3 regions of the Enterobacter sp. ECC_219_Taxon_10 genome follow, and region 2 is predicted to be linked to each of the others. Evidence: riboswitches for the same ligand, from Rfam matches in the RefSeq annotation. Region 2 holds a riboswitch; each other region holds the start of a gene.

What was found. Region 2 has a riboswitch for thiamine pyrophosphate ahead of thiC (phosphomethylpyrimidine synthase ThiC). Riboswitches for the same ligand answer to the same signal wherever they lie in the genome.
Region 1: another riboswitch for thiamine pyrophosphate. It lies ahead of thiM (hydroxyethylthiazole kinase); the one in region 2 lies ahead of thiC (phosphomethylpyrimidine synthase ThiC).
Region 3: another riboswitch for thiamine pyrophosphate. It lies ahead of thiB (thiamine ABC transporter substrate binding subunit); the one in region 2 lies ahead of thiC (phosphomethylpyrimidine synthase ThiC).

The regions. Positions count from the first base shown of each region.
Region 1 is NZ_CM178005.1:3,256,818-3,264,602, reverse strand. It holds gene AC4ICF_RS15545 (LacI family DNA-binding transcriptional regulator) at 70-1,077, opposite strand; gene AC4ICF_RS15540 (MFS transporter) at 1,316-2,557, shown strand; gene AC4ICF_RS15535 (glycoside hydrolase family 32 protein) at 2,574-4,007, shown strand; gene AC4ICF_RS15530 (hypothetical protein) at 4,075-4,545, opposite strand; gene AC4ICF_RS15525 (YadA C-terminal domain-containing protein) at 4,695-5,783, opposite strand; TPP riboswitch at 6,429-6,525, shown strand; gene thiM (hydroxyethylthiazole kinase) at 6,561-7,331, shown strand; gene thiD (bifunctional hydroxymethylpyrimidine kinase/phosphomethylpyrimidine kinase) at 7,328-7,785, shown strand, end outside.
Region 2 is NZ_CM178005.1:250,243-258,027, forward strand. It holds gene thiG (thiazole synthase) at 1-112, opposite strand, end outside; gene thiS (sulfur carrier protein ThiS) at 114-314, opposite strand; gene AC4ICF_RS01085 (HesA/MoeB/ThiF family protein) at 298-1,053, opposite strand; gene thiE (thiamine phosphate synthase) at 1,046-1,681, opposite strand; gene thiC (phosphomethylpyrimidine synthase ThiC) at 1,681-3,576, opposite strand; TPP riboswitch at 3,655-3,766, opposite strand; gene AC4ICF_RS01100 (Rsd/AlgQ family anti-sigma factor) at 3,821-4,318, opposite strand; gene nudC (NAD(+) diphosphatase) at 4,414-5,187, shown strand; gene hemE (uroporphyrinogen decarboxylase) at 5,226-6,290, shown strand; gene nfi (deoxyribonuclease V) at 6,300-6,971, shown strand; gene AC4ICF_RS01120 (YjaG family protein) at 7,013-7,603, shown strand.
Region 3 is NZ_CM178005.1:785,884-793,668, forward strand. It holds gene thiP (thiamine/thiamine pyrophosphate ABC transporter permease ThiP) at 1-1,507, opposite strand, end outside; gene thiB (thiamine ABC transporter substrate binding subunit) at 1,483-2,466, opposite strand; TPP riboswitch at 2,498-2,598, opposite strand; gene sgrR (HTH-type transcriptional regulator SgrR) at 2,635-4,290, opposite strand; gene sgrT (glucose uptake inhibitor SgrT) at 4,379-4,531, shown strand; gene AC4ICF_RS03690 (sugar efflux transporter) at 4,652-5,830, shown strand; gene leuD (3-isopropylmalate dehydratase small subunit) at 5,917-6,522, opposite strand; gene leuC (3-isopropylmalate dehydratase large subunit) at 6,533-7,785, opposite strand, start outside.

The DNA.
Region 1 (7,785 bases), 1.9 Mb from region 2:
GCGGAGATAAAAAAGAGGATAGCCGCCTTTTTACCCCCTTATTTCTGCGTCGTCAGCGAAAAGCGGCGATCACACGGCATGCATAATGGAATCACGCTTTAAAAAAGGACTTTCAACGCGCGTCGTTTCCCGATGTTGTTCACCGTTAATAATGTGCAGAGCGCTCAGGCGACCAATTTCGTAGTGGGGCAACTGAACCGTTGAAAGAGGGGGCAAAAATAGCTCGCCAATGCCCACCATATTGTCATAGCCGAGAACCGCGACATCTTCAGGGATGCGAAGCCCTTGCGCCAGCAGCGTCTGGTATACCATAAACGCGATACGATCGTTACCGCAGATAACGGAGTCAAACCGGGGGATGCCATTCTGGATGCGCGCCAGCAATGCGGACGGAATATCACGATAATGCTCATCCCCGAGCGCCATATACTCATGTTCCAGACTGTCCGGGTCGATCCCGGCTTCACGGCAGGCGCGTTCCAGCCCCTGGCGGCGTCGGGTTGTGGCCAGATGACCCGCGGGTAAATGCAGGCAAAGAGGCCGTCTGTAGCCCTCCGCCAGTAACTTCCTGACGGCAGAGTACTGCCCCTGTTCATCATCCGGGATATAGCTGGCGACCTTTTCATCGACGCTTTCGCAGTTGGCCAGCACGCAGGGAAGGGTAAGCAGCTTGGCGGGAAGCGGAACCTGACGTAACCCCATCGTGGTGTAGATAATCCCGTCAGGCCGGTGGGAGAGGAGAAGGTCGACGATGGTATCCGGGTTGTCATCGGTAAACATATTCATCACGAAGCTGTTCCAGCCGTGCATTCGGGCCGTCTCTTCAATGGACAGCGTTATCTCCACCGAGAAAGGTGTCGTCACCGTATCAAGCGCCAGCACGCCGATGGTTTTAGGCGATGCATGCGCACCGCGTATTTTCTTGGCGGACAGATCGGGAACGTAGCTGGTCTGCTCGATAGCCAACTGAACGCGCGCCAGCGTTTCCGGTTTAAGGCGTTCCGGGCTGTTAAGCGCGCGGGAAACCGTCATCAGCGATACGTTAGCCAGCTTTGCGACATCCTTCAGGGAAGCCATTTTCTTACTCCGTTAATGCTCTGTGTTAGAGGGTATACAACTAAGTCGCTGATGTAAAAGGAAGGCTGATGCCCGGCTCAGGTCATGCTTACCTCAGTGATGAATATTTGATCGCGATCTCATTCCCTTAATGTTAACGTTAACTTTCGTGATTAACATCTTAAATCTTAACTAAACAGCATGAGAAAGAACTAATGTTAACGTTACCATCCAGGCATTCCTCCAACATGAGAATGCCATGATGAAAACGCATCACTCTCACAGCTACCCTTTACTAAGCGCATTACTGTTTTTCTTTTTTGTCACATGGTCATCTTCCGGCTCGTTGCTCTCGATATGGCTTCATCAGGAAGTGGGCTTAAAAGCGGGGGACACCGGCGTTATCTATGCTGTGCTTTCCGTCTCCGCGCTGTGTGCGCAAATTTGTTATGGATTTATTCAGGACAAGCTCGGTTTGCGAAAAAATCTGCTCTGGTTTCTGACCTGCCTGCTCATTCTTTCCGGCCCGGCCTTTTTGCTGTTTGGTTACCTGCTGCAGATTAACGTGTTACTCGGCAGCATTTTCGGCGGGATTTTCATCGGCCTGACGTTTAACGGCGGGATAGGTGTGCTGGAATCCTATACTGAACGCGTGGCCCGCCAGAGCCAGTTTGAGTTCGGCAAGGCGAGAATGTGGGGATCGCTTGGCTGGGCGGTGGCAACCTTTTTTGCGGGGCTCCTGTTTAACATCAATCCGAAGCTGAATTTCGCTGTCGCGAGCTGCGCCGGGCTGGTGTTTTTTGTTTTGCTGGCACGTCTCAGGGTCTCTTCTGCACCGCACGCCATGCAGGAAGCGGTGTCCGGTGGCAAGGTGACGCTGGAAGATGCATTGCGCCTGCTGACGCAGCCTCGTTTCTGGGCGCTGGTATTTTTCGTTATCGGCACCTGTATTTATGGCGTTTATGACCAGCAGTTCCCGGTCTATTTCTCCTCCCAGTTCCCGACGTTGCAGGAAGGGAATGCCATGTACGGCTATCTCAACTCCTTCCAGGTTTTCCTTGAGGCGGCGGGCATGTTTTGCGCCCCGTGGCTGGTGAACCGCCTCGGCGCGAAAAACGGCCTGATTTTCGCGGGAATGGTGATGGCAATGCGTATGGTGGCATCGGGTCTGGTTGAGGGGCCGGTGCTCATCTCCATTACCAAGCTGCTGCATGCGGTTGAACTGCCCGTATTGCTGGTTTCGGTATTTAAATACAACAGCCTGCATTTTGATAAGCGGCTCTCCTCCACCCTCTATCTGGTGGGCTTTGCCTGCACAAGCTCGGTGATTGCTTCTGTCCTGTCGCCGCTGGCAGGTTACAGCTATGAGAAATACGGCTTTGCCCAATCCTATCTCATTATGGGCCTGTTGGTTTTCAGCACCACGCTCATCTCTATTTTCCTGTTGCGCTCGGGTAAGTCCTCCTCTGACCCGCTCATGCCGCAACCCTCTACTATCTGACTAAAAGAGTAAACAAATGACGTATTCCATCGCCAAAGCTGAACAGGAATTGCAGGCCAGACAAGGCAGTCTTAACATGCGCTGGTATCCGCGTTACCACCTCGCCGCGCGTGCCGGCTGGATGAACGATCCGAATGGTCTGGTGTGGTTTGACGGCTGGTATCACGCCTTTTACCAGCATCATCCGTACTCAACCCAGTGGGGGCCGATGCACTGGGGCCATGCGCGCAGCAAGGATTTAGTTCACTGGGAACACCTTCCGGTGGCACTGGCACCGGAAGGGCCAGAAGACAAAGACGGCTGTTTTTCCGGGTCGGCGGTGGTGGATGGCGATACGCTGGCACTGATTTACACCGGACATAAATTCCACGGCGATCCTGATGATGAGGCTAATCTCTACCAGGTGCAGTGCCTGGCCACCAGCCGTGATGGCGTCCATTTTGCCCGGCAGGGAACGATCGTTGATACGCCGCCTGGCCTGCATCACTTCCGCGATCCGAAAGTGTGGCGCGAAGGGGAGTACTGGTACATGGTGGTTGGCGCACGGGAGGGTGATACGGGCCAGGTGCGCGTATACCGTTCTGCCGACCTGCGCGAGTGGCTGGATATGGGGGTGATTGCGGTAGCCGAAAAAGAGATGGGGTACATGTGGGAATGCCCGGACTTTTTCACCCTCAATGGTAAACGGGTGCTGATGTTTTCACCTCAGGGGCTGGCGGCAGACGGATTCAAAAATCGTAATCTCTTCCAGAGCGGCTACCTGCTTGGCGAGTGGCAGCCCGGTCAACCTTTCGTGCGTGAAGGAGAATTTGAGGAGATGGACCACGGGCATGATTTCTATGCACCACAAAGTTTCCTGACGCCCGACGGTCGTCGTATTGTTATCGCCTGGCTGGACATGTGGGAATCGCCCCTGCCGGAACAGCAGGATGGTTGGGCGGGCATGCTCTCTTTACCGCGTGAAATGACGCTTAGTGCAGATAATCGTCTGCAAATGCGGCCGGCCAGAGAAGTTGAAAGCCTGCGCGGGGCATGGTTCCCCTGGCCGGTAAGTACGCTTAACAATCAGCAGATCGCTCAGGTGGAAAGGTGCGACGCGATGGAGGTCATTCTGCAGTGGGATTGCGCCAACAGCAGCGCGGAGCAGTACGGCCTTCGCCTTGGCGACGGATTACGCGTCTACGTCGATGCGCAGGTGCAGCGTCTGGTGCTTGAACGCCATTATCCGGAGTATGGCTTGTGCGGTACCCGAAGCGTCGCGCTTAACCTGAACGAAGCGCTAAACCTGCGCCTGTTCTTTGACTGCTCGTCGGTGGAGGTGTTTGTCAACGAGGGGGAGGCGTGCCTGAGCAGCCGCATTTACCCTGGAGAAGGGGCACGCGAGTTGGCGTTGTTTGCCTGGACGGGGACGGCATCGCTCATTGAGGCCGGGGCGTGGCAACTGGAGTAAATGGGTTACGTCAGAAAAACCCAGTAATGTCAGCAAATAATAAAGGCGACTGATGTCGCCTTTAGTTTTATTTAATCTTTCTGGCGTAGCCCTGGAACTGTCCTTCTTTACTCACCGCTAATTTGCCCTTAGCAGGATAGTAAATAAAGGTGTATAACCCTTGCGAATAGACCTTTGCCTGAGGCTCGTTTTCATCCAGCGCGCCCAATACGCCGTCAACATCCAATATCTCTCCTTTAATGGTGATCTTCATCCCTTCCCATTTAAAGGCGTGAGTCGCTTTAGCTGCCTGAGCATGTTGTTTCGCGTCTTTCTTAGCCCAGAGACCCGTACCCGCAGCGGCATCACGCGCGTTCGCCCATGCTGCATTTTGTGCGGATTCATTGTAGGCATTCTGGCGGTTTTGCTCAGCCAGGTAGCAGGTATCTTTGCTGATCCCCTGGCGCTCGCAATCGGCCATGCGCTGAGCAGATGAAGTACACGCAGAAAGCAGGATGGCAGCACCAGCTATTAATACCGCCAGGAGTGACTTTTTCATTTCAAAAATACCTTAATACGATAGAAGGATGTTTAATAACCGCAAATATAATAAGCCTGATACATAATACCTAACCATGCGCCAACGATAATAAGCATCAGGTACAATATTACAGAGATAGCAATGTATTTTGTCATGCTGCTTATTTATTAAAAACCGATCCCTACGCCGACTGAAGCACCCATGTTATTTGCGGTATCATCAGAGAAGCTCACTTTACCAATCATATGTTCGTTAAAGTTAACAGACGCCCCAACCGCTAAAGCGCTTTCACCGTTGTACGTCGCACCGCCAGCCGAGAACATCACGCGCTGATTTGTTTGCACCTGTGGTAAACCGGCCATCGCCATCGCGCCGCTGATACCTGCGTTTGCTTCCTTCTTATTATTATCGACTTCCTCACGCAGCGATTTAAATTGCTGGTTAGTGTTGTTATTCAGTGCCTGTAATGTCTGTTTGGTCGCCTGCAGCTCCTGAGCCTCGGCCGTAACCGCCTGGCTATTAGTAGCGACTTTAGCCTGTGTTGCCGTGTCTACCTGCGTGCGTGTCACGGTGGTCATCACGCCATTTTTTCCATCTTTGCCGTCCTGACCGTCTTTACCATTCGCTCCGTCACGTCCGTTAATTCCGGCAACGCCCTGTGCACCTGTCGCGCCGGTATCGCCTTTATCACCCTTAGCGCCGTCTTTTCCATCAACGCCGTTAGTTGGTTTTGGCGCATTCTCAAGAGCTAACAGGCGGCCATCTTGTATACCGTTAGTAGCTTCAACAGTTGCAAGGCGGCTATCTTGCAAGTTGTTAATAGTTTCAATATTAGTAATTGCTGCTCCGTTAGTCAGCACGCCCTGTAACGCCGCATCACCTTTTTTATTAGCGGTGTCAGCAAGAGCGCCTGCTAATTTAGCTTCCTGATCGACACCAGAAACAGAAGTCTGAAGAGAGGAAATATCATTGGCGTTAGTGTTGATATTATTTTTACTTACGTTGATCTCGTCTTGCATGCGATCGCGATCGCCTTGTAAGTTATAGATTTGCCCGTCTTGCGTTACATTTTCAGCTTTCATGTTATCCAGATTATAAGCGGTATTATTAGTTCCGTGAATCTGGATAAAAGTACCTGAATTGAATACGTTATCGTAAAGGTTAACGTTTACATCAGCTGCTTGAGTTACATTCATAGAGCCAGTAAAAATAACACCAAATACAAAAGCAGCAACGGCATTTTTAACAACTTTCATTTGAAAAGCACTCATCATTTAAAAAGTCAAAATGGGTAAGGCTAGCTATCCTGGCGTGTTGATGTAACGTCTGGTTACGCCTGATTAAAAATAACGGGGTTACGTAGAATTTTGAATAAATCACTTAATTCGTAACGTGCAGCAACTATCAATTAATGCGAGCTTTTGGATATTGATCTAAATCATAAATGGCATGAATAGCTAAAGTGGATTTGTAAGGGGTGACGCAAAATATCTCAATGTTTACATTAACTTATAAGGCGTTCAGTCAAATGCGCGTTTCACGTTAAGCCCTTGATTGAGAGGCTAAATGTTTAGCGGGGTTAAACGGTTTGGAACTCACTTTTTATTTCATTCGAAATAAGTATTAATGATTAATGAAACATAAAATAGACTGACTGAAAGCGAAAAAAATTTATCCGGGTAAAGTTCTTTCTTAACCGCTAAAAAAGAGGGGTGTTTTTTGGATGTAATGAAAATGTTATAGAAAATGGTGTTGATTCAAAGGAGTGGCATGATAGCCCTGTAATTATCGCTGCTAGCCTTCTCTTTCCCTCTTCCTCTGGGTGAAGAAGAGATCCCCGACAGGACGCTTGCGTCAGCAAGTAACTTCCCCTAATCTGGCAAAAAGTAAGTCAATTCTTACCAAATGACTCGGGGTGCCCTTCTTTGTGAAGGCTGAGAAATACCCGTATTACCTGATCTGGATAATGCCAGCGTAGGGAAGTCAGATGCCTTCCCGGTCATCGCTTCTTCACGCAAGGCAGGAGCGAACCCATGCAGCCTGACCTGCTCGATTTACACGTTTTACACCACTTCCGCACCCGTTGTCCGCTTACCCATTGTATGACCAACGATGTCGTACAGACCTTTACGGCCAACGTTTTGCTGGCACTTGGCGCATCCCCTGCAATGGTGGTTGAGGCCGAAGAGGCTGAACAGTTCGCCGCCGTCGCTGACGCGCTGCTGGTTAACGTCGGGACGCTGACTGCGCCGCGCGCGCAGGCGATGCGTCGGGCAATAGAAAGCGCCGTAGCGGCAGGCAAGCCCTGGACGCTGGATCCGGTTGCCGTGGGCGCCCTGACGTTCCGCACCCGTTTTTGCCATCAAATCCTTGCCCTGCAACCGGCCGCCATTCGCGGCAACGCTTCAGAAATCCTGGCTCTGGCGGGAATGAGCGCGGGCGGGCGCGGCGTCGATACAACCGACACCGCGGCCAGCGCGCTACCTGCCGCTCAGGCGCTGGCCCGGCAAACCAATGCCATCATAGTGGTCACCGGTGAGGTGGATTACATCACTGATGGGCAACGCACCCGCACGGTTACGGGAGGTGATCCGCTGATGACCCGCGTGGTGGGAACCGGATGCGCGCTTTCTGCCGTCGTAGCGGCCAGCTGTTCGCTGCCGGGGGACAGGCTGGATAACGTTGCCGCCGCCTGCGGATGGATGAAGCGAGCCGGAACGGCAGCCGTTACGCGCTCGCGCGGGCCAGGCAGTTTTGCCGCCGCGTTCCTGGATGAACTTTACACACTGGAGGAGCAGGCATGAAGCGGATTAACGCCCTGACCATAGCCGGCACCGATCCCAGCGGCGGCGCGGGCATCCAGGCCGATCTGAAAACCTTCTCGGCCCTTGGCGCGTACGGCTGCTCAGTGATTACCGCGCTGGTGGCACAAAACACGCGCGGCGTGCAGTCGGTCTACCGCATCGAGCCGGATTTTGTTGCCGCGCAGCTGGATTCGGTGTTCAGCGATGTGCGTATTGATACCACCAAGATCGGCATGCTGGCCGAAACGGACATTGTGGAAGCGGTGGCCGAACGGCTTAAACGCTATCAGGTGCAAAATGTGGTGCTGGATACCGTCATGCTGGCAAAAAGCGGCGATCCGCTGCTCTCCGCCTCCGCCGTCGAGACGCTGCGCAATAAGCTGCTGCCGCAGGTAGCGCTCATCACGCCCAATCTTCCGGAAGCCGCCGCGCTGCTGGGCGCGCCGCACGCGCA
Region 2 (7,785 bases):
CCAGCTGGCTGCCGCTTTCGCGAATGGCATCCACCATCAGCTGTGGCGAGGCGAATTTTCCGGTTCCGGTAAACAGATGCGAATCAAAGACTTTATCGGCAATACGTAACATGTCAGCCCCCTGCGATAACCTGAAACAGCAGGATCTGGTCGCCTTCATTGACCTGCTGATGTTCCCACTGCTCGCGCGGCAGGATCTGTTGATTGAGCGCCAGCGCCGTTCCCGGCTTAAGCTGGCGTAATTTATCGAGCAGTACGGCAACGGTAAGCCCGTCGTCGCAGCTCATCGGCTCATCGTTAAACAGAATGCGCATCGCGGCCTCCGCATACCGGGCAGCGGCTGGCGCGGTGTAGCGCCAGATGGCGCCAGCCGCTGGAGCGGGCGTCGAACAGGCGCAGCGTGTTGCGCTCCGTCTCCATGCCGCTGAGCAGCTTGATGGCCTCCAGCGCCTGCAGCGTGCCCATCACGCCCACCACCGGACCAAGCACACCCGCCGTGCGGCAGTTGCGCGCTGGCTCGGCATCGTCCGGCCACAGGCAACGGTAGCAGCCCTGCGCCCACGGCGGCGTCAGGACCATCATCTGCCCGCCGAACCCCACCGCGCTGGCGGTGATCAGCGGCGTATTCTCTGCCACGCAGGCGGCGTTGATGGCCTGACGCGTCGCCATATTATCGGTGCAGTCCAGCACCGCGTCGGCAAGGGCGACTTCACGCTGCAAATGTTCACCGCTCAGCCGCGTCTGAAGTGCAATCAGTTCGATATCGGGGTTGAGCTGATTCAGCCTCTGGCGCGTAACTTGCGCTTTAGGCTGGTTGACATCGTCTGTCGTGAAGAGGATTTGCCGCTGCAGGTTGCTGAGGTGCACTTCGTCGTCATCGGCCAGCACCAGCGTGCCCACGCCCGCACCGGCCAGATAGAGCGCGGCGGGCGCGCCTAATCCTCCCAGGCCAACAATCAGCACCCGGCTGGCGAGCAGCTTTTGCTGCCCGTCGATGGCGATATCTTCCAGCAGGATCTGACGGCTGTAGCGCATAAAATCGCGGTCATTCATTGCCAGCTCCTGCCAGCTGTAAAAGCTGTTCGGTGGCGGACCGCCAGTCTGCGGCCTGGGTGATGGCGCTGACGACGGCGATACTGCCGACGCCGGTCTCCAGCACTGCCGGGGCGCGTTCAAGGCTGATTCCGCCAATGGCGACGGTCGGGTAATCGGCAAGGCGCTTAACGTGACTCGCCAGCTGCGTCAGCCCCTGCGGCGCCGAGGGCATCTGCTTGGTTTGCGTCGGGAAGACGTGACCCAGCGCGATGTAAGAGGGGCGGGCCGTCAGCGCCACGTCGATCTCCATGTCATCGTGTGTTGAAACGCCAAGGCGCAGGCCAGCCTGGCGGATGGCGTTCAAATCGGTGGTTTCCAGGTCCTCCTGACCCAAATGGACACCATACGCCTGGTGCTTAATCGCCAGTCGCCAGTAATCGTTGATAAACAGACGCGCGTCGTAACGGCGTCCCAGCGTGATGGCGGCGACCACATCGGCCTCTACCTCTTCATCGCGCTTATCCTTGATGCGCAGCTGGAGGGTGCGAACGCCGGCCTCAAGCAGGCGTTCGATCCACTCCACGCTGTCCACCACCGGATAGAGCCCTAAACGGAAGGGCACGGAGGGGAAATCAGGCTGGTACATTACGCCTCCTCTTTTTTGAGGTAGATTTCGCCGCCTTTCGTGCGGAAGTTTTCTGACATGTCCGCCATGCCGACTTCAATGGTCTGCGCGGCGGCGTAGTCGCGCACCTCCTGGCTAATTTTCATCGAGCAGAACTTCGGCCCGCACATGGAGCAGAAGTGCGCCACCTTACCCGATTCCTGCGGCAGGGTTTCATCGTGGTAGGCGCGGGCGGTGAAGGGATCGAGCGCCAGGTTAAACTGGTCTTCCCAGCGGAATTCAAAGCGCGCTTTGGACATGGCGTTGTCGCGGATTTGCGCACCCGGGTGGCCTTTCGCCAGATCCGCCGCGTGGGCGGCAATCTTGTAGGTAATCAGCCCCTGCTTCACGTCCTCTTTGTTAGGCAGGCCGAGGTGCTCTTTCGGCGTCACGTAGCAGAGCATGGCGCAGCCGAACCAGCCGATCATTGCCGCCCCAATGCCTGACGTGAAGTGGTCATAGCCCGGCGCAATATCGGTCGTCAATGGCCCCAGGGTGTAGAACGGCGCTTCGTGGCAGTGTTCCAGCTCCTCGGTCATGTTGCGGCGGATCATCTGCATCGGCACGTGGCCCGGGCCTTCAATCATTACCTGCACGTCATACTCCCAGGCGATTTTGGTCAGTTCGCCCAGCGTGTGCAGCTCGGCAAACTGCGCTTCGTCGTTGGCGTCGCGAATTGAGCCCGGACGCAGGCCGTCGCCCAGCGACAGCGAGACGTCATAGGCGGCGCAGATTTCGCAGATCTCGCGGAAGTGCTCGTAGAGGAAGTTTTCCTGATGATGGGACAGGCACCACTTCGCCATAATGGAACCGCCGCGCGAGACGATGCCGGTCAGACGCTTCGCCGTCATCGGCACATAGCGCAGCAGCACGCCTGCGTGAATGGTGAAGTAGTCCACACCCTGTTCCGCCTGCTCCAGCAGCGTGTCGCGGAACGCTTCCCAGGTGAGGTTTTCGGCGATACCGTTGACCTTCTCCAGCGCCTGATAAATCGGGACGGTACCGATCGGCACCGGGCTGTTACGCAGGATCCATTCGCGGGTTTCGTGGATGTAGCGGCCAGTAGAAAGATCCATTACCGTATCCGCGCCCCAGCGCGTTGACCAGACCAGCTTTTCCACCTCTTCTTCGATGGATGACGTCACCGCCGAGTTGCCGATGTTGGCATTGACCTTCACCAGGAAATTGCGGCCAATAATCATCGGCTCGGATTCCGGATGGTTAATGTTGGCGGGGATAATGGCGCGGCCGGCGGCCACTTCGTCACGCACAAACTCCGGGGTGATGTTTTCCGGCAGGCGAGCGCCAAAGCCTTCGCCCGGATGCTGGTGGCGTAGCACTTCGCTGCGGATGCGCTCGCGACCCATGTTTTCACGGATGGCGATGAACTCCATCTCCGGCGTGACGATCCCTTGGCGCGCGTAGTGCAACTGGGTCACGCATTTGCCCGCTCTGGCGCGTTTTGGCGTCAGCAGGCCGGTAAAGCGCAGCTCGTCCAGACCGTCGTCGGCCAGACGTTCTTTGGTATACGCAGAGCTGCGCACGCTCAGCTCTTCGCAGTCGTTACGCGCGTCAATCCACGGCTGGCGTAGCTTTGCCAGGCCCTGTTGGACGTTGATGGCAACATCAGGATCGCCGTACGGGCCTGAGGTGTCATACACCGGCACGGCTTCGTTGTCTTCGTACTGCGGGTTCTCTTTGCTGCCGCCAATAAGCGTCGGGCTAAGCTGGATTTCACGCATCGGCACGCGGATATCGGCCTGCGAGCCGGTGATGTAGATACGTTTCGAGTTTGGGAAGGCGGTCCCTTCCAGGGTATCGATGAAGCGTTGGGCGTGTTCGCGCTGTTCGCGACGGGTCAATTTAGCGATAGACATAGCTCATTCCAAAAGTGAAGGACATGGCTTGTCAGACGACGGATGAAGCAAGAGAAGATCGCCCAGGGGCGATTCAACAGCAGTGTAACTCTTGTTCCCTTCGCAGGTATTAGCCTGATCAGGTTCCGCGGATCCCGAATTAACGGTCTCAGCCCGCGCGTTCAGGCGCTGGGCACTCCGACAAGAAAAATCCCCCTCCGTAGAGGGGCGAATGGTTGTAAATTACTCGTTAACGATTAAGAACTCAAGCCGGGCGCACGACGTTATCTTCGTGGCTGACGTCCAGGCCGTTATCCAGGGCGAGGGCGATCAGCTTATCTTCCAGCGTGAATCGCTCTTCCAGCGCTTCGCCAAGGTCGGAAAGCGCCTGCTGGAACTCAAGATAATTATCGTGATCGATGGCATTCTCGAGCGTGGAATCGTAGTAATCCATAATCTGCTGGGTATTGGCTTCCAGTAGTGGACAAAGTTTGCTGGCCGCTAAACAGGGATTTGTGCCTTCCATTTCGCGGATAATACGTTCATAAATGTTGAAATGGCCGTCGGAAAGGTAGTCGACCAGGCTCTGACAAAAATCATCCAGCGCTTTTTCGTTCAGCCGCATAAAGGATTCTTTGCCAGGCTTAAGACCGACCAGATTGTAATACGCCACGAGGAGATGCTTGCGTACATGTAGCCAGCGATCCACCAGTGTGTTACTTCCTCCAACGCGCTCCGTCAGGCTTTCTAGCTGGTTTAACATGGTCGACTCCGCAAAGTTTAGAATGGGATCTACTTATCCAAAATGTAACCACAATGCTAACAACATGTCAGTGAAGCGAAGGTAGTGCAATAGATATGGATCGTATTATTGAAAAATCAGATCTGGGTTGGTGGATCGTCAGTCACGAACAGAAGTTGTGGCTGCCCGGTGGAGAAATACCCTACGGTGCGGCAGAAACGTTCGATCTCGTGGGCCTGCCTGCGCTCAGGATCGGCGAGTGGCAGGGTGAGCCCGTATGGTTGATCCAACAAGCGCGTCGTCAGGATATGGGATCCGTTCGCCAGGTGCTTGATCTGGATGCGGGACTGTTCCAGCTCGCGGGGCGGGGCGTGCAACTGGCGGAGTTTTATCGCTCGCACAAATACTGCGGCTATTGCGGGCATACCATGCACCCAAGCAAAACCGAGTGGGCGCTGCTCTGCGGCCACTGCCGTGAACGTTATTATCCGCAGATCGCGCCGTGCATCATCGTCGCCATCCGGCGCGACGATTCCATCCTGCTGGCGCAGCATACCCGCCATCGCAACGGCATTCATACCGTCCTCGCCGGGTTCGTCGAGGTGGGCGAAACGCTGGAGCAGGCGGTAGCGCGCGAGGTGATGGAAGAGAGCGGAATCAAGGTGAAAAACCTGCGCTACGTCACCTCGCAGCCGTGGCCGTTCCCGATGTCGCTGATGACGGCGTTTATGGCTGAATATGATAGCGGCGAGATCGTTATCGACCAGAAAGAGCTGCTGGAGGCAAACTGGTATCGTTATGACGATCTGCCTCTTTTACCCCCACCGGGTACGGTGGCGCGTCGGCTGATAGAAGATACCGTGGCGATGTGTCGGGCCGAGTATGAGTAGTGTTACACTGAGGCCATGACGCTTAAGGAACTGCAAAAATGACCGAACTGAAGAACGATCGTTATCTGCGTGCGCTGCTGCGCCAGCCCGTTGATGTCACCCCGGTGTGGATGATGCGCCAGGCGGGACGCTATCTGCCAGAGTACAAAGCCACGCGCGCGCAGGCGGGTGATTTTATGTCGCTGTGCAAAAATGCCGAGCTGGCCTGTGAAGTAACGCTCCAGCCGCTGCGCCGCTTCCCGCTGGATGCCGCCATTCTCTTTTCGGACATTCTCACCATTCCGGACGCCATGGGCCTTGGGCTCTATTTTGAAACCGGCGAAGGCCCGCGCTTCACCTCCCCAATCAAAAGCAAAGCCGACGTGGATAAGCTGCCGATCCCCGATCCGGAAGGCGAGCTGGGCTACGTGATGAACGCCGTACGCACCATTCGCCGTGAGCTGAAAGGTGAAGTGCCGCTGATTGGCTTCTCCGGCAGCCCGTGGACGCTGGCGACCTATATGGTTGAAGGGGGCAGCAGCAAAGCCTTCACCATGATTAAAAAGATGATGTACGCCGAGCCGCTGGCCCTGCATGCGCTGCTCGACAAGCTGGCGAAGAGTGTCACCCTCTATCTGAACGCGCAGATTAAAGCGGGCGCGCAGTCGGTGATGATTTTCGATACCTGGGGCGGCGTGCTGACCGGGCGCGATTATCAGCAGTTCTCCCTGTACTACATGCACAAAATCGTCGACGGCCTGCTGCGTGAAAACGAAGGCCGCCGCGTGCCGGTGACGCTGTTCACCAAAGGTGGCGGCCAGTGGCTGGAAGCGATGGCGGCAACCGGCTGCGACGCGCTGGGCCTCGACTGGACCACCGATATCGCCGAAGCGCGCCGTCGCGTGGGCGATAAAGTGGCGCTGCAGGGCAATATGGATCCGTCCATGCTCTATGCGCCGCCAGCCCGCATTGAAGAAGAAGTGTCGACTATACTGTCTGGTTTCGGCCAGGGTGAAGGCCACGTGTTTAACCTCGGCCACGGCATCCATCAGGATGTGCCGCCAGAACACGCAGGCGTATTTGTGGAGGCGGTGCATCGGCTTTCAGCCCAGTATCACAAGTAAGGAGAGGTTATGGATCTCGCGTCGCTACGCGCTCAGCAAATCGAACTGGCTTCATCGGTGATCCGCGAGGATCGTCTGGATAAGGATCCTCCGCAGTACATTGGCGGAGCGGACGTCGGGTTCGAGCAGGGTGGGGAAGTGACGCGAGCGGCGATGGTCGTACTGAAATACCCTTCTCTTGAGCTGGTGGAGTACAAGGTGGCGCGCATCGCGACCACCATGCCGTACATTCCGGGTTTCCTCTCCTTTCGCGAATATCCCGCGCTGCTGGCAGCGTGGGAACAGCTCTCGCAAAAACCTGACCTGCTGTTTGTCGATGGACACGGTATTTCCCACCCGCGCCGCTTAGGCGTTGCCAGCCACTTTGGGCTGCTGGTGGACGTGCCGACCATTGGCGTAGCAAAAAAACGCCTGTGTGGCGCGTTTGAGCCGCTCTCTCCAGAGCCTGGCGCGCTGGCGCCGCTCATCCATAAAGGCGAGCAGCTGGCGTGGGTCTGGCGCAGCAAGGCGCGCTGTAACCCGCTGTTCATCGCCACCGGGCACCGGGTCAGTATGGACAGCGCCCTGGCGTGGGTTCAGCGCTGCATGAAGGGCTACCGTTTACCTGAGCCGACGCGCTGGGCGGACGCCGTTGCCTCCTCGCGTCCGGCTTTTGTTCGTTGGCAGGAAATTCAGCCGTGATTCAGGTAAACTGCGGCTAATTTTCGATTCGAGACATCATCATGCTACAAAACCCGATTCATCTGCGCCTTGAGAAGCTGGAAAGTTGGCAGCACGTGACGTTTATGGCTTGCCTGTGCGAGCGCATGTATCCCAACTACGCCGCGTTCTGTAAGCAAACGGAGTTTGGCGAAGGCCAGATTTATCGCCGCATCCTGGATTTAATCTGGGAGACGCTGACGGTGAAAGACGCGAAGGTGAACTTCGACTCTCAGCTGGAAAAGCTGGAAGAGGCGATCCCGGTTGCGGATGATTTTGACCTGTACGGAGTTTATCCGGCGATTGATGCCTGCGTCGCGTTAAGCGAGCTGCTCCACTCTCGTCTGAGCGGTGAAACGCTGGAGCACGCTATCGAAGTCAGTAAGGCCTCGATTACCACCGTCGCGATGCTGGAGATGACCCAGGCAGGTCGTGAAATGACCGACGAAGAGCTGCGTGCCAATCCGGCCGTAGAGCAAGAATGGGATATCCAGTGGGAAATTTTCCGCCTGCTGGCAGAGTGTGAAGAACGCGATATTGAGCTGATCAAAGGTCTGCGAGCGGACTTACGTGAGGCCGGCGAGAGCAATATTGGTATAATTTTTAACCAATGAGACAACAAAACGTGATTTAACGCCTGTTTTGTCGCTCCTCGACTCTTCCCTTCTGCCCCCCGTCTGGTCTACATTTGGGGGGCGAAAAAAAGTGGCTATCGGTGCGTGTATGCAGGAGAGTGCTTTTTTGGCATTTTCGTCGCACTCGATGCTTAGCAAGCGATAAACACATTGAAAGGATA
Region 3 (7,785 bases), 540 kb from region 2:
GATAAGAGCCGATTTGCTGATAGAGCCAGAACGGCAGCGTGCGGAAATCTTCGTTGCCAAAGAGGGCTACCACGCCAAAATCGCCAATCGACAGCACGCAAGCAAACGCCAGCGCCTGGGCGAGCGGCCGTTTTAGCGCGCGGAGTTCGACCACCTTCAGTCGCTGCCAGCCCTGCATGCCCAGCGACTGGCACAGTAAACCGTAACGGCTGTTGACGTCGCGCATCGGGTTTTCCAGCACCTTAAGCGCGTAAGGGATGGCCATTAAGGCGTTGGTAAAAATGACGATGCCGTCGGCGCTTTCCGGCAGGCCGATGGTGCTGTTGAACAGTAAAAAGAAGCCCGTCGCCAGCACGATGCCCGGCATCGCCAGAATCAGCATGCCCGTCAGCTCCAGCGCCTGTCCGGTTTTACGAGCATGACGCGCGTAGAGCTCGCGGCTGCTCCAGAGCAGCATCATGGTCAGAAGTACACAGACCAGCCCGGCTGCCAGCGCGATGCGCAGCGAGGTCCACGTCGCTTCCCAGAGGACGGGCTGCTGCAGGACGGACGTGAGATTAAGGTTCAGTCCGTCAACGATAACGGCCAGCAGCGGCGGCAGCAGCAGCATGAGCGCCAGCATAATCAGGATAAAATCGGCGACGCGGCTGTGCAGGCTGTCCTGCGGGTCGCGCCAGCCGGTTATGTGATTACTGCCAGCGGGAATGGCTTTACTCAATCGCTGGCTCAGCAGCACCAGCACCAGACAGCACGCCATCTGCACCATCGCCAGCAGCGCGGCGCGGCCCGGATCGTAGTCGTAACTTAAGGCCTGATAAATCGCCAGCTCGATGGTGGTGGCCTGCGGCCCGCCGCCGAGCGAAAGCACGGTGGCAAAGCTGGCGAAGCAGAGCATAAAGATTAGCGCGGCCACCGGGGCAATCTGACGTCGCAGCCACGGCCATTCGACAAAGTGGAAGAACGACCAGCCGCGCATGCCGAGCTGAGCCGCAATCTGGCGCTGTTCGCCGGGAATGTTTTCCAGCGCCTGTAAAAAGAGGCGCGTCGCCATCGGCATATTGAAGAAAATGTGCGCCAGCAGGATGCCCTTCAGCCCGTAAGGGGAAAAGGTCCACTCCAGCCCCAAAGATGCAAAGAGCGAAGCCAGCCAGCCCTGACGACCGTAGACGCTCAGAATGCCAAAAACGGCCACCAGAACTGGCAGGATCAGCGTCATGGCGCACAGGCGCAGCAGAGCCTGCCTGCCGGGAAAACGCCGGCGGTACAGCGCTCGCGCGAGGAAAATGGCCGGGATCGCTGACAGCAGCGCAGAAAGAAACGCCTGCCAGAAAGAGAACCGGATAACGTGCCAGAGATAGCTGTCGTGCCAGAGCGCGAGCAGATCGCTCTCTGGCGCATTAAACCACAACGCAAGGAATGCCCCCAGGCTGACCACCACCATCAGCATGGCGGCGAGCAGACCGGGGATTAACCAGCCGGGAATTAACGGCTGACGGCGCGTTGCCATTCACTTACCCATGCTGCACGCTGCGCGGCGACCTGCTGCGGCGTAAATTCCAGCGAGGTTGTTGGTTTGGTCAACTGCTCGAAACCTGCGGGCAGCGCAACGCTGGTGACCGGATACATCCAGTTGCCTGCGGGAACCGCATTCTGGAACGCCGGTGAAACCATGAACTTCAGGAACTTCTCGGCCAGCTCCGGCTGTTTGCTGGCGGCGGTACGCGCTGCCACTTCCACCTGCAGATAGTGCCCTTCAGCAAAATTCGCGGCGGCGTAGTTATCTTTCTTCTCAGCGATGATGTGGTAGGCCGGAGAGGTGGTGTAGCTCAGCACCAGATCGCTTTCGCCTTTCAGGAACAGGCCGTAGGCTTCGCTCCAGCCCTTGGTCACGGTGACGGTTTTGGCGGCCAGTTTCTGCCACGCTTCCGGCGCTTTATCTCCATAGACTTTCTGCATCCACAGCAGCAGGCCCAGACCCGGCGTGCTGGTACGCGGATCTTCATAGATCACGCGCCACTTCTGGTCACTTTCCACCAGCTCTTTCAGGCTTTTCGGCGGGTTTTTCAGCTTATTTTTGTCGTAAACAAAAGCAAAATAGCCGTAATCGAACGGCACAAAGGTGTCGTTTTTCCAGCCGCCCGGCACGTTGACGGCATCTGCCGCCACGCCGCTTTTGGCAAACAGTTTGGTTTGCGTCGCGGCTTCCAGCAGGTTGTTATCCAGCCCGAGCACCACGTCGGCCTTGCTGTTTTTCCCTTCCATGCGCAGACGGTTGAGCAGCGACACGCCATCTTCCAGCGCCACGAACTTCAGCTCGCAGTTGCAGTCGGCTTCAAAGGCTTTTTTTACCACCGGGCCAGGGCCCCAGTCGGCGGAGAAGGAGTCGTAGGTGTAGACCGTCAGGACGGGTTTCGCGAAAGCAGGCAGCGCAAACAGCGCCAGCAGGGGGAAAACTTTTTTTAACACTTTGCACCTCAGAGTTGAGTGGCAAAGGATTTTGAGCGACAGCCTCAAATCCCTTCGCCGGCGTTATCCGGATCAGGTTCGACGGGTATTATCTCAGCGCACATCTGTGATGCAGCACCCCGTTGAGAACGGCGCTATTGTAATGATTTGGTGAATATTACGAAAGCGTTATGGTTCCGGCGGCGCAAACCAGGCGGATTTAAAATCAAACCAGCCCAGGGTGTTCATCCGCAGGCCGCGCATGCTGCGCTGTCCCTGGATCAGCAGCCAGTGGTGGATCAACGGTACGATCGTCTGCCCGGCCAGCAGCTCCTGGCACCATGCGGCCAGATCCATTTCGCCTGCCCGCCACTTCGCGGCGTCCTGCTGCCAGTCCCGGTTGATACAGTGCTGAATGAGGGGCACTTCATACAGGTGAGAAAAGAGCGAGAAATCAAGCGGCAGCGTGAAGTTGGCGCTATTGAGCCAGATATCGCTGACGACATCCCCGCGGTGCCATTCATCATAGTCGACTTCCTGTATCGCCAGTGTCACGCCTTCGGCCGCCAGCAGCTTGCTCATAATCTTCGCGATAAAACGGTGCTCAATGTGATCGCGATAGTAGCTGAGGGTGATGGTCTCCAGCCCGGCAGGTTTTCCACTGCGCACCGGCTGAGCATGGTGCCAGCGCGGAAGCAGGCCATATGCCGGGAACCACCAGGTCTGGTATTGCTCCTCTGCGTGATAAATCAGGTTAGCCGGGGCCAGAACATGGCTGATCCACGTGCGGACGTCGTGGTTTGCTCCGCGGTGGCTGCGGCTGTCAAAGAGCAAGTAGTAACAGCCCTCCTCCAGGCGACTTTCGAACGCCTTTTCGCTTGTTGTGGGGCCTTCCAGCGTCAGGCCTGCGCTCAGCTCTTCGTTGAGATCCGGTAATACCCAGACGTTCACTTCGTCGATCAGCGCCCGATAGCCAAAATAGTCATCAAAGGCGCGGATTTTGAGCTGGTTGTTGGTATTGCGCGTCACGGAGTAGGGGCCCGTGCCAATCGGCAGGCTGGCAAAATTGTTCAGCGATCGCCATTCGCCGGGCAGGATCATTGAGGGCACATAGCCCAGCAGCCACGGCAGCCATCTGTCCGGCTGCGACAGTTCAATGTCCAGCGTCCAGGCCGTGGGGGAGTGGATCCGCGAGACGTGCGAATAGAGCGGAAGCGTGCGGGCGCGTTCCAGAGAGGTGATGACGTCACTCATCTCCAGCTCGCGTCCGTGGTGGAAGTGAATGCCCGGGCGTAAAAAGAAACGCCAGTGCAGGGGGGAAAGCTGCTGCCAGTGGTGCGCGATGTCCGCTTCCAGTTCCCCGTTTTCCTCATTTATTTTCGTCAGGCCGCTGAATATCTGCCGGGCCATATGGGTTTCAGAACGACGTAACGCCGTGCCGGGCAACAGGTTTTTCATTGGCCGATAGTAGAGCACCCGCATAATGTGGCGGCCCTGACGAAAGCTGCGCCCCAGATGCGAGACCAGCATCTGGCGCACGGCGGCCTTGTCGCCCACCAGCTGGACCAGCTGATCGATGCGATCCTGCTCCAGCAGATCCTCCGCCCGCTGTTGCTGCAGCGCCAGACCAGTATAGAGGAAGGTTAAGCGAGAGCGCTTGCCGCGTCCGGCCTCGGCCTCCCAGCTTAGCCAGCCCTGCTGCTGCATGGTGTTGAGCAACGTGCGCATATGGCGGCGAGAGCAGTTGAGAAGTTCTGCCAGCTCGTTAAGCGTGGTCTCCTGCGATTGACCCTCGCAGCACTGCCACAGGCGGATAAATTGTTGTTGCAGTCGACCGGATGGCATAAAAGAGGAACTCCTGACAAAAAATCAGCAATTTATTAATCCCTATATTAGGCCAATAATGCTTTCCGATGAAGTGAGGAGGTAAATTATGAAGAGGTCTACCGCACGTCAGTTTTATCAGCAGTACTTTTCAGCGACAAAAGGATCGTCCTGGCTGGCCCGCCAGTGTGCAGAGCAACGGCTGAAAATATTGGAAGAACTGATGCAGTGGGACGTTACGAAACCGACCTCTTCCCGCTAACTCGCCTCGATCATGTGTGACTGAGTATTGGTGTTTATCACCCGCCAGCAAAATGTTTTTGCTGGCTTTTTTCGTTTATTCTTTCACCCAATTTCGATTCGCTTTCACAAGGACTTGCGCATGCTGTGGTTGATGACGATGGGGCGCCGCCTGAATGGCGTATATGCCGCTTTTATGCTGGTGGCCTTTATGATGGGCGTGGCGGGGGCCCTACAGGCACCGACGCTGAGCCTGTTCCTCAGCCGCGAGGTGGGCGCACAGCCGTTTTGGGTTGGCCTGTTTTATACCGTCAACGCCATTGCCGGGATCCTCGTTAGCCTGGGACTGGCGAAACGATCGGACAGCCAGGGCGATCGCCGCAGGCTGATCCTCTTTTGCTGCGCGATGGCCGTGGGCAACGCGCTGCTTTTTGCCTTTAACCGTCACTACCTGACGCTCATTACCTGCGGCGTGCTGCTGGCCTCTCTTGCCAATACCGCCATGCCGCAGCTGTTCGCGCTGGCCCGTGAATACGCCGACAGCTCGGCGCGGGAGGTGGTTATGTTCAGCTCGGTGATGCGTGCGCAGCTCTCTCTTGCATGGGTCATCGGCCCGCCGCTGGCCTTCATGCTGGCGCTGAACTATGGCTTTACGGTCATGTTTTCGATCGCGGCAGGCATTTTTATTATTAGCCTGGCGCTGATTGCCTTTGCGCTGCCGTCCGTCGCTCGGATTGAGCAGACGACGGATAAGCCCATCACGCAGGTGAGCGGCTGGCAGGATAAAAACGTCCGCATGCTGTTTATTGCCTCCACGCTGATGTGGACCTGCAACACCATGTACATCATTGATATGCCGCTGTGGATCAGCAGCGATCTGGGCCTGCCGGACAAGCTTGCCGGGATCTTAATGGGCACAGCTGCCGGGCTGGAAATTCCAGCGATGATTCTGGCGGGGTATTACGTGAAGCGCTTCGGAAAGCGTCGGATGATGATCGTCGCCGTGGCGGCCGGGGTGCTGTTTTACGCGGGACTGATCCTTTTCCATTCGCGTGAAGCGCTGCTTGCGCTGCAGCTGTTTAACGCTGTGTTTATTGGTATCGTTGCCGGGATCGGCATGCTCTGGTTCCAGGATCTTATGCCCGGACGCGCAGGCTCTGCGACCACGCTTTTTACCAACAGCATTTCGACGGGCGTTATTCTGGCGGGGGTGATTCAGGGGGCGCTGGCGCAAAGCTATGGCCATGCCTCGGTTTACTGGGTGATTGCGGCGATTTCGGTGGTTACGCTTGGGCTGACCTGCCGGGTCAAGGATGTTTGATTCCGGGAGGTGGCTTCACGAAATGAGACGATTGTCTGACAGGTATCGGAGGGAAGCAGTGGCCCGCCTGCAGCGGGCCACTGCTTTTAGCCCATAAACGCAGGCTGTTTTTTCTCGTACGCGGAGATGGCGTCCTCGTGCTGGAGCGTCAGGCCAATGCTGTCCAGACCGTTCAGCATGCAGTGGCGACGGAAGGCATCGATGCTGAAGCTGTAGGTCTTATCCCCGGCTTTCACCACTTCCCCTTCCAGATCCACCTCAAACGCCATGCCCGGGTTCGCCTTAACCAGCGCGAACAATTCATCGACCTGCTCGTCGCTCAGCGTCACCGGCAGCAACTGATTGTTGAAGCTGTTGCCGTAAAAGATATCCGCGAAGCTCGGGGCGATAACTACCTTAAAGCCGTAGTCGGTCAACGCCCATGGCGCATGCTCACGCGATGAGCCGCAGCCGAAGTTTTCCCGCGCCAGCAGAATGGAGGCACCTTTGTATTCCGGGAAGTTCAGGACGAATTCCGGGTTCGGCACTTCGCCTTTGTCGTCCAGAAAACGCCAGTCGTTAAACAGGTGTGCGCCAAAACCGGTGCGGGTCACTTTCTGCAAAAACTGCTTAGGAATGATCGCGTCCGTATCGACGTTAGCGGCGTCCAGCGGGACAACACGGCCCGTATGTTGGGTAAATTTTTCTGCCATGATTGTCTCCTTATTTCAGGCTGCGAATATCGGCGAAATGGCCGGTAACTGCCGCGGCGGCGGCCATCGCCGGGCTGACCAGATGGGTGCGTCCACCGCGGCCCTGACGGCCTTCAAAGTTACGGTTGCTGGTAGAGGCGCAGCGCTCGCCCGGATTCAGGCGGTCGTTGTTCATCGCCAGACACATTGAGCAGCCCGGCAGGCGCCACTCGAAGCCTGCTTCGATGAAGATCTTATCCAGACCTTCCGCTTCCGCCTGGGCTTTCACCGGACCGGAGCCTGGAACCACCAGCGCCTGCACGCCCGGCGCCACTTTACGGCCTTTGGCAATCTCTGCCGCCGCGCGTAAATCCTCGATACGTGAGTTGGTGCAGGAACCGATAAAGACTTTATCAATGGCGACATCGGTCAACGGTACGCCTGGCTTCAGTCCCATATAGGCCAGCGCTTTTTCCGCACTGGCGCGCTCGACCGGATCGGCGAAGGACGCCGGGTCCGGGATGCTGTCGTTGACGGAAATCACCTGGCCCGGATTGGTGCCCCAGGTCACCTGAGGGGCGATCTCTTCCGCCTGCAGCGTGACAACGGTATCGAAGGTCGCGCCGTCGTCGGTTTTCAGGGTTTTCCAGTACGCCACCGCGTCGTCAAAATCCTGACCCTTCGGCGCATGCAGACGGCCTTTCACATAGTTGAAGGTGGTTTCGTCCGGCGCGACCAGGCCAGCTTTTGCGCCCATCTCAATAGCCATGTTGCACAGGGTCATACGACCTTCCATGCTCAGCGCCTGAATCGCGTCGCCGCAAAATTCCACAACGTGGCCGGTACCGCCCGCGCTGCCGGTTTTACCGATGATGGCCAGCACGATGTCCTTCGCGGTAATGCCCGGAGCGGCTTTACCCTTTACTTCAATTTTCATGGTTTTGGCGCGGCCCTGCTTCAGGGTCTGGGTCGCCAGAACGTGTTCCACTTCAGACGTGCCGATCCCGAAGGCCAGCGCGCCAAAAGCGCCGTGGGTTGCGGTATGGGAGTCTCCGCAGACGATGGTCATGCCCGGCAGGGTAATACCCTGCTCAGGCCCCATCACGTGGACGATGCCCTGATACGGATGGTTCAGGTCATACAGCTCAACGCCAAACTCGTTGCAGTTCTTGATCAGCTCCTGCATCTGGATACGCGCCATCTCACCCGAGGCATTAATGTCTTTGGTCTGGGTGGAGACGTTGTGATCCATAGTCGCGAAGGTTTTACCCGGCTGACGTACCG